DNA from 2 places in the Streptomyces sp. NPDC045701 genome. Region 2 is predicted to be linked to the other one. Evidence: riboswitches for the same ligand, from Rfam matches in the RefSeq annotation. Region 2 holds a riboswitch; the other holds the start of a gene.

Region 1 (4,582 bases), on a different contig from region 2:
CCGGGGACGAGGGCCAGGTGGTAGTCCTGGACGATCACGACCGCGCCGTCCGCCGCCTCCTCGGCGAGCGCCTCGGCGAAGGCGCGGTTGTAGAGGCGGTAGGACGCCCACCGGCGGCGGAACTCCGCGTCGAAGACCGGTTCCAGTGGCGTCTGGTACAGCATGTGGTTCACGAACCACAGCACGGAGTTCGCGATGCCGTTGTACGCGTCCGCGTGCACCGCCGCGTCGATGTCGAGCATCTTCACGCCCGGCTCGGCCGCGACGCCCTGCCGCACCGCCTGCCGGTCGCCGTCGCTCAGCGCCGCGCACACCCACAGGGCGCCCGCCTCCGGCCCGATCGCGGACAGTCCCGACACCAGTCCGCCCCCGCCGCGCCGGGCGTCGAACGTCCCGTCCTCACGTGGCACGTAGCTGACGGGACCGCGGTTCGAGGCGACAAGAATCTGGGCTGCCATGGAGACGAACCTAGCCCGTAGCGGAAACGCTCAAACGTACGGCGCTCACGCCACGCGCCGGTGCCGCGCGTACTCGGCCACCTCGGTCATCGGCGGGCGCTCCTCGGTGTCGACGTCATGGGTGCGCGGGACGAAGCCCGCGTCCCCGCGGTCGAACTGCGTCAGCCGCGGCCGCACCAGGTGCCCGCGCGACAGCCGCAGCTGCGCCGTGCGGTAGATCGCCGCCGCCATCCGGCCCAGTGCCCGCTCGTCCTGGTGCCGGTGCTTGCGCACCCCCACGTCCACCTGCGCCAGGGCGTCGAGGCCCACGGTGTGCAGGGCGTCCACCAGCAGGCCGAGCTCCACCCCGTACCCCACCGGGAAGGGGAGCCGTTCCAGCAGCGAGCGGCGCGCCGCGTACTCGCCGCCCAGCGGCTGCACGAATCCGGCCAGCCGCGGCCAGTGCAGGTTCAGCAGCGGCCGCGCCACCAGCTCGGTCACCCGGCCGCCCTGGCCGGGCGAGCCGGCCAGGGGCCGGTCGTACATGGCCTTGACGAACTGGACGGACGGGTCGGTGAGGAGCGGGCCGACGATCCCGGTGACGAAGTCGGCCGAGAAGTCGCGCAGGTCGGCGTCGACGAAGCAGACGATGTCGCCGCTGGTGGCGAGGAGGGAGCGCCACAGGACCTCGCCCTTGCCGGGGAGCGCGGGTATGCGGGGGAGGATGGCGTCCCGGTGCACCACGCGCGCCCCGGCCGCGGCGGCGACCTCCGAGGTCCGGTCGGTGGAGCCCGAGTCGATCACCACGAGTTCGTCGACGAGCGGGACGGGGCCGGACATCAGTTCGCGGCGGACGACGGTGACGATGTCGCCGACCGTCGCCTCCTCGTTCAGCGCCGGCAGGACGACACTGACGGTCGTGCCGTGCTTGGCCGCGAGCAGCCGGTCGAGCGGTCGATCGGCCACGGACCAGGACCGCCGCTCCAGCCAGCGCTCCACCTCTTCCAGCACGTGATCTCCATCTCGCGTATCGGACGACCGTCTCGAGCGTCCAGGGGTTCGGTTACAGTCTTGAACAACGCGGACGACCGTCGTATGTCGGGTCCCCGCGTTGGCTGCACAAGCACCGCCACAATCGAATACCGCTCATCCAGAGGGGCAGAGGGACACGGCCCGTTGAAGCCCCGGCAACCCTCCAGTCGGCACTCGCAACGTCTTGCGCGAGGCCCCGGCTAGGGAAGGTGCCAAATCCGTCTCATGGCGAAGTGCGCCATGAGGAAGATGAGGAGAAAGGGCCTCGCCTCCATGGCTGTACAGACTGTCGCCACCGCCAAGAACGTCGACCTCGGGCCTGCTTCCGCCCTCTCCTGTCGCGAATGCGGCGAGCGTTTCGAGCTCGGTCCCATTTTCGCCTGTGAGCTGTGTTTCGGGCCTCTAGAGATCGCCTACGACCTGCCGGTCGGCGACCCCGAGGCGCTCCGCGAGCGGATCGAGGCCGGACCCGCGAACATCTGGCGGTACGCGCCGCTGCTGCCCGTCCCGGCGGACGTCGCCGGCAAGCCGAACCTGAACCCCGGCTGGACCAAGCTCGTCCAGGCCGACAACCTGGCGCGTGAGCTGGGCGTCGAGCCGGGCAAGCTGTTCGTCAAGGACGACTCGGGCAACCCGACGCACTCCTTCAAGGACCGGGTCGTCGCCCAGGCCCTGGAGGCCGCCCGCGCCTTCGGCTTCACCACCCTGTCCTGCTCCTCCACCGGCAACCTGGCGGGTGCCGTCGGCGCCGCCGCCGCCCGTGCCGGCTTCCGGTCCTGCGTGTTCATCCCGCACGACCTGGAGCAGGGCAAGGTCGTCATGGCCGCCGTCTACGGCGGTGACCTCGTCGGCATCGAGGGCACCTACGACGACGTCAACCGTTTCTGCTCCGAGCTCATCGGCGACCCGCTGGGCGAGGGCTGGGGCTTCGTGAACGTCAACCTGCGGCCGTACTACGCCGAGGGGTCGAAGACCCTCGCGTACGAGATCTGCGAGCAGCTTGGCTGGCGGCTGCCCGACCAGCTGGTGATCCCGATCGCGTCCGGCTCGCAGCTGACGAAGATCGACAAGGGGTTGCAGGAGCTGATCAAGCTGGGTCTGGTCGAGGACAGGCCGTACAAGATCTTCGGTGCCCAGGCGGAGGGCTGCTCCCCGGTGTCGGCGGCCTTCAAGGCCGGCCACGACGTCGTACGCCCCCAGAAGCCGAACACCATCGCCAAGTCGCTCGCCATCGGCAACCCGGCGGACGGCCCGTACGTCCTGGACATCGCCCGCCGCACCGGCGGAGCGGTGGAGGACGTCGACGACGAGCAGGTGGTCGACGCGATCAAGCTGCTGGCCCGTACGGAGGGCATCTTCGCCGAGACGGCGGGTGGTGTCACCGTGGGCGTGACGAGGAAGCTGATCGAGGCGGGCGCCCTGGACCCGTCGCTGACCACCGTCGTGCTCAACACGGGCGACGGCCTGAAGACCCTCGACGCGGTGGCCCCGACCACCGGCCCGACCGCGACCATCCGCCCGAGCCTGGACGCGTTCCGCGCCGCCGGCCTCGCCTGAACGACTGAAAGGCAGCACCACGACATGAGCGTCAACGTCCGCATCCCCACCATCCTCCGCACGTACACGGGCGGCCAGGCCGAGGTCACGGCGGAGGGCGCGACCCTCTCCGAGGTCATCGAGTCGCTGGAGAAGAACCACCCGGGCATCGCCGCCCGCGTCCTGGACGACCAGGGCAAGCTGCGCCGCTTCGTGAACGTGTACGTCAACGACGACGACGTGCGTTTCGAGGACGGTCTGGGGACCGCCACGCCCGACGGCGCGGGCGTGTCGATCATCCCGGCCGTGGCGGGCGGCTGCTGACGTACCCGGCGCGACGGACGTTGCCCCCTCCGCGAGAGAAGCGGAGGGGGCAATTCTGCATGGTTGAGCGCGGTAGAGTTGGGGAAGTCCCCGCCGCCGCCTGTGCCGGACGCATATGAAATAGTGCGCGGCCGCGACGAGATGCAGTCAATGTACCCCCGCGAGTTGTGTCATTTGCGCCCTTTGCCGGGCCCGACTTGCCCGGGATTCTGGCCCCTTCGGCCACATTTTCCGTTCACCCGTGCTCGGAATTCTCGTCCGATTGACCTGTTGCAGACGGCAGTTGGGCAGATACATTCAGCGGCGGTCGACGCGTTCCGGCGCACGCCCGCTGGGGCATCTCCAGGCTCCCAGGGCCTGGGAACTGTCTGCGGGTGAGGTCTGACCCGGGTCCGCGAAGTGCGGTCCTGTGCAAGGGCCAGTAATAGGGGAGTTAGGCATGGCTCAGGGCACCGTCAAGTGGTTCAACGCGGAGAAGGGGTACGGCTTCATCGCGGTCGACGGTGGTGCGGATGTTTTCGTCCACTACAGCGCGATCCAGATGGACGGCTACCGCACCCTTGAAGAAGGTCAGCGAGTGGAGTTCGAGATCTCGCAGGGCCAGAAGGGTCCGCAGGCGGACATGGTCAAGCTCGCCGCCGGCTGAGAGCCGCGTCGCGATCGACCGACCATCGACTGTCGACATCGCAAGTGCCGAGGGGCTCGCGTTCCAGGGGACGCGGGCCCCTCGCGCGCGTCCGGACGCCGCCCCGGATCCATGGGGGGCGCTTGCACTCGCATGGGTCGAGTGCTAATCATTGGCGTTAGCACTCTGAAGGTGAGAGTGACAACGAAGGACCGGGTCGGCGAGGTCCGCAGGCCAGTGGGGCAAGGAACCACTTCAGGCAGGCAGACCGTCCGTCGCGGGCGCCAGCGCGGTCCGGAGCATCCACCCCAGTCCGGGAGGACCACTTCACATGGCCAAGATCATCGCGTTCGACGAGGAGGCACGGCGCGGCCTCGAGCGCGGCATGAACCAGCTCGCCGACGCCGTCAAGGTGACCCTGGGCCCCAAGGGTCGCAACGTCGTCCTCGAGAAGAAGTGGGGCGCCCCCACGATCACCAACGATGGTGTATCCATCGCCAAGGAGATCGAGCTCGAGGACCCGTACGAGAAGATCGGCGCCGAGCTGGTCAAGGAAGTCGCCAAGAAGACGGACGACGTCGCCGGTGACGGTACGACCACCGCCACCGTCCTCGCCCAGGCGCTCGTC
Region 2 (4,582 bases):
TCGTGGTGGCGCACCTGATCCTGGTCTTCTACCACAAGCACACCCAGTTCCCCGGCCCCGGCCGGACGAACAAGAACGTCGTCGGCATGCCGCTGCTGCCGGTCTACATGGCCAAGGCCGGAGGCTTCTTCTTCCTGGTCTTCGGTGTCATCGCGGTCATCTCCGCCCTGTTCACGATCAACCCGATCTGGACCATGGGCCCGTACCGCCCGGACCAGGTGTCCACCGGCGCCCAGCCCGACTGGTACATGGGCTTCGCCGAGGGCCTCGTCCGAGTGATGCCGGGCTGGGAGATCCGCCTCTGGGGTCACACGCTCGTGCTGGGCGTGCTCATCCCGCTGGTGGTCTTCGGTGTCATGCTGGCCGCGATCGCGCTCTACCCGTTCATCGAGTCGTGGATCACCGGCGACAAGCGGGAGCACCACCTGCTGGACCGGCCGCGCAACGCGCCGACCCGGACCGCTCTGGGTGTCGCCTGGGTCACCGCGTACATGATCATGCTGGTCGGTGGTGGCAACGACATCTTCGCCACCCACTTCCACCTGTCGATCAACGCCATCACCTGGTTCGTGCGGATCTTCTTCTTCCTCGGCCCGGTCATCGCGTTCATCGTCACCAAGCGGATCTGCCTCGGTCTCCAGCGGCGCGACAAGGACAAGGTGCTGCACGGACGCGAGTCCGGCATCATCAAGCGCCTGCCGCACGGTGAGTTCGTCGAGATCCACGAGCCGCTCAGCCAGGCCCAGCTGCACGCGCTCACCGCGCACGAGCAGTACACGCCGGCCGAGATCGGCCCGTCGGTCGACGAGAACGGTGTCGAGCGCAAGCCGTCCCGTTCGCAGAAGCTCCGGGCGAAGCTCAGCAAGGGCTACTACGGCGAGGGGAACCAGATCCCCAAGCCCTCCGTCGAGGAGTACAAGGAGATCACCAGCGGCCACGGCCACCACTGATCACCTGACGTCCCGGCCCCAGGTCGCCACAGCATCGAGCCCCGTCCATTCGCTGGACGGGGCTCTTTGCCGTGCCCGGGGATGGATAGGGTGGTGGTCATCCCTGTACGCCCCGTACACCCCGGTACGAAGACACCAGGAGCGACCATGAGCGCTGTGCACCCCGCTGGAGGAGACATCGCGGCGGGCCGCTCGTGGCCCGACGTCCTGAACGCCCTGCTGGAGGGGCGCGACCGGAGCGCCGACGACACGGCGTGGGCGATGGACCGGATCATGCGCGGTGAGGCCACCGACGCCCAGATCGCCGGGTTCGCGGTCGCCCTGCGCGCGAAGGGCGAGACCGTCGAGGAGATCACCGGCCTGGTCCGCGCCATGTACGCGCACGCGAACGTGATCGAGGTGCCCGGCCCGGCCGTGGACCTCGTCGGCACCGGCGGCGACGGCGCCAGGACCGTCAACATCTCCACCATGTCCGCGATCGTCGTCGCCGGTACCGGCGCCAAGGTCGTCAAGCACGGCAACCGCGCCGCCTCCTCCGCCTCCGGGTCCTCCGACGTGCTGGAGAAGCTGGGTGTCAACCTGGACCTGACGCCCCGGCGGGTCGCCGAGGTCGCCGAGGAGGCCGGCATCACGTTCTGCTTCGCCGTGCGGTTCCACCCGGCGCTGCGGTACGTGGCGGCGGCCCGCAAGGAGCTCGGCATCCGGACCACGTTCAACTTCCTCGGCCCGCTCACCAACCCGGCGCGGGTCAAGGCCCAGGCGACCGGTGTCGCCGACGCCCGGATGGCCCCCATCATGGCCGGTGTGCTCGCCGAGCGCGGCTCCTCCGCGCTGGTGTTCCGCGGTGACGACGGGCTGGACGAGCTGACCACCACCGCCACTTCGAAGGTGTGGGTAGTCCGCGACGGCGCGGTGCGCGAGGAGACGTTCGACCCGCGGGACGTCGGCATCGGCCTCGTGCCCGTGGAGGCGCTGCGCGGCGCGGACGCCTCGTACAACGCCGACGTGGCCCGGCGGATACTGGCCGGGGAGACCGGGCCCGTGCGGGACGCGGTGCTGCTGAACGCGGCGGCGGCCCTGGTCGCGCTGGAGCCGTCCGACGCCCCGCTGACCGAGCGGATCGGGGCGGGCATCACCCGCGCGGCCGAGGCGATCGACTCCGGTGCTGCGCGGGCGGCGCTGGACCGCTGGGTGGCCGCCAGCAACGCGTGACGGCCCCTCCGGGCCCGTGACGGTCGTGGACGACGGCCCGCACCGGGCCGGTGGTGTCGGGCGTACGGGCGGGGCCCGCCGGGCGCCGCCCGTACCCCGCGGCGGCGGCCCCGCGGGGTCCGTGCCGGTCGTCGTCCGGCCGAGGGCCGGTGTCCCGGGATCCGGACACGGCTTGCGTGCGGGCGATCACGTGGTTTAACTTCTCGGCAGGTCATGAGTGACAGCGACTACGGCCCCGGCCCGCTGTCCGGCAACCCTCCGTCCGTGGCGGGGTGCCCCGGGTGAAGACCAGGCCGCAGGCGGCGAAGTCTGTGGCAAGCGCGGACCCCTGCACACCCTGGGGTCCTGGTCCTCAAGGGAGCAGTCTCGTGAGCAAGCGAATGCGATAGGGCGTATCAGCCCCTTCTTCGGTACCCCCTTCTTCTCCTCTCGCCGCGCCGCACCCTCGTGCGCCGACGCGACGAGTTCGCCTGCCCTGTACGGGAGTTCGCCATGTCTGTCTCCACCCTTGCCGCCGACCAGTCCGTTTGTGCCCCGCTGCCCGTTCTGGGGCGGGATGTCACCGTGCCGCTCGTCACCGGGGGCGAGGTCACCTACGCCGCGCTCGACTACGCCGCCAGCGCGCCGGCCCTCCAGCGGGTGTGGGACGACGTGGCCGCGTACGCGCCGTACTACGGCAGCGTGCACCGGGGTGCCGGGTACCTGTCGCAGCTGTCGACCGACCTGTTCGAGAACAGCCGCGCCGCGGTGGCGGAGTTCCTCGACTGCCGGGAGGGCGACCAGGTCGTCTTCACCCGGTCGACCACCGACTCGCTGAACCTGCTGGCCGCCGCGCTGCCCGCCGGCTGCCAGGTCTTCGTCTTCGAGACCGAGCACCACGCCTCGCTGCTGCCGTGGAAGGACGCGACGGTCACGTACCTCGACGCGCCCCGGACGCCGGAAGAGGCGGTCCGGACGCTGGAGCGGGCGCTGGCGGACCGGGACCCCCACGGGCCGGCGCTGGTCTGCGTGACCGGTGCGTCGAACGTGACCGGTGAGTTGTGGCCGGTACGCGAGCTGGCCGCCGCCGCCCACGCCCACGGCGCCCGCATCGTCCTGGACGCCGCGCAGCTGGCACCCCACCACCCGGTCTCGGTGCGGGACCTGGACGTCGACTGGGTGGCGTTCTCCGGGCACAAGCTGTACGCCCCGTTCGGCTCCGGCGTCCTCGCGGGACGGGCCGACTGGCTGCGGGACGCCGACCCGTACCTGGCCGGCGGCGGCGCCTCCCGCAAGGTCGCCCGGCGCGCCGACGGCGGGGTGGACGTCGAGTGGCACACCACCCCGGCCCGCCACGAGGCCGGTTCCCCCAACGTCATCGGCGTCTACGCCGTCGCGTCCGCCTGCAAGGCGCTCACCGAGGCCGGGTTCGACGACCTGGTGGCCCGCGAGCAGTACCTGATCGGCAAGGTGCGCGCGGGGCTCGCCGAGGTGCCGGAGGTGAAGGTGCTGTCGCTGTTCGGCGAAGACGCGCCCCGGGTGGGCGTCATCTCCTTCGTCGTACGGGGCTGGAACAGCTCGCACTTCGCGGCGGCCCTCTCGGCCGAGTACGGCATCGGTGTCCGGGACGGACTGTTCTGCGCCCACCCGCTGGTGCGCACCCTGCTGGGCGGCGACCCGCAGGACGTCGGCGAGTGCGGCGCCCCGGACGGCGGGGCCACCTCGCTGAACGCCATCCGCGTCAGCTTCGGGGCGGGGACGCCGGACGAGCACGTCGACCGGTTCGTCCGGGCCGTGAAGGAACTCGTCCGGGACGGGGCTCGCTGGAACTACCGTACGGAGGACGGGCGTTGCGTGCCCGACCGAGGCTAGGGAGTGTCCGGAACGTATCGGCGTCCGCCCGCCGGGCGTCGCGGGCCGGGCGGGACGTCGCGGACACGGCCCGGGGCGTGTCCTGACCCCGCCGGGTCGGCGAGCCCGGCCGGGACCCGGCGAGGGGCCCTGAGCCGGGTGCCCACCAGGACCGTGCGCAGCGCCCGTTCGGCGGCGTCCGCGAGCAGCTCGGCGGCCCGGTCCAGCGCCTCCGGCAGCGGCAGCGGGCCGGCCGCGATCGACTCGTAGGCGTCGAGCCCCGCCTCCCCGGCGCCCACGCCCAGCGTGCCCGCCAGCGCCAGGACCGGTACCCCCGCCTCCCGGGCACGCCGCGCCACCTCGCCCGGCACCTTGCCCCGCACGGTCTGGGCGTCCAGCGCGCCCTCGCCGGTCACCACCAGGTCGGCGAGGCCCAGCCGGGCGCCCAGGTCCAGCCCGTCGAGGAGCACCTCGAAGCGCGGGAGCAGCCGGCCCCCCACCGCCGCGAGCCCCGCGCCCAGCCCGCCCGACGCCCCGGTGCCGGGGGCGCACCGCAGGTCGACGCCGGGGGCGCACGCCGCCGTCAGCGC

What was found. A riboswitch is a leader RNA that binds a small molecule or an ion and turns the genes downstream of it on or off. The one in region 2 is predicted to bind S-adenosylmethionine.
Region 1: another riboswitch for S-adenosylmethionine. It lies ahead of thrC (threonine synthase); the one in region 2 lies ahead of AC07DW_RS21810 (aminotransferase class V-fold PLP-dependent enzyme).

Annotation. Positions count from the first base shown of each region.
Region 1 covers NZ_JBWKJV010000020.1:3,605-8,186, forward strand. Annotated here, with positions in the region: gene AC07DW_RS20880 (alpha,alpha-trehalose-phosphate synthase (UDP-forming)) at 1-458, opposite strand, end outside; gene AC07DW_RS20885 (glucosyl-3-phosphoglycerate synthase) at 504-1,448, opposite strand; SAM riboswitch class I at 1,581-1,725, shown strand; gene thrC (threonine synthase) at 1,719-3,026, shown strand; gene AC07DW_RS20895 (ubiquitin-like small modifier protein 1) at 3,051-3,329, shown strand; gene AC07DW_RS20900 (cold-shock protein) at 3,769-3,975, shown strand; gene groL (chaperonin GroEL) at 4,286-4,582, shown strand, end outside.
Region 2 covers NZ_JBWKJV010000021.1:67,331-71,912, forward strand. Annotated here, with positions in the region: gene qcrB (cytochrome bc1 complex cytochrome b subunit) at 1-950, shown strand, start outside; gene trpD (anthranilate phosphoribosyltransferase) at 1,098-2,162, shown strand; SAM riboswitch class IV at 2,372-2,489, shown strand; gene AC07DW_RS21810 (aminotransferase class V-fold PLP-dependent enzyme) at 2,655-4,013, shown strand; gene AC07DW_RS21815 (glycerate kinase family protein) at 4,010-4,582, opposite strand, start outside.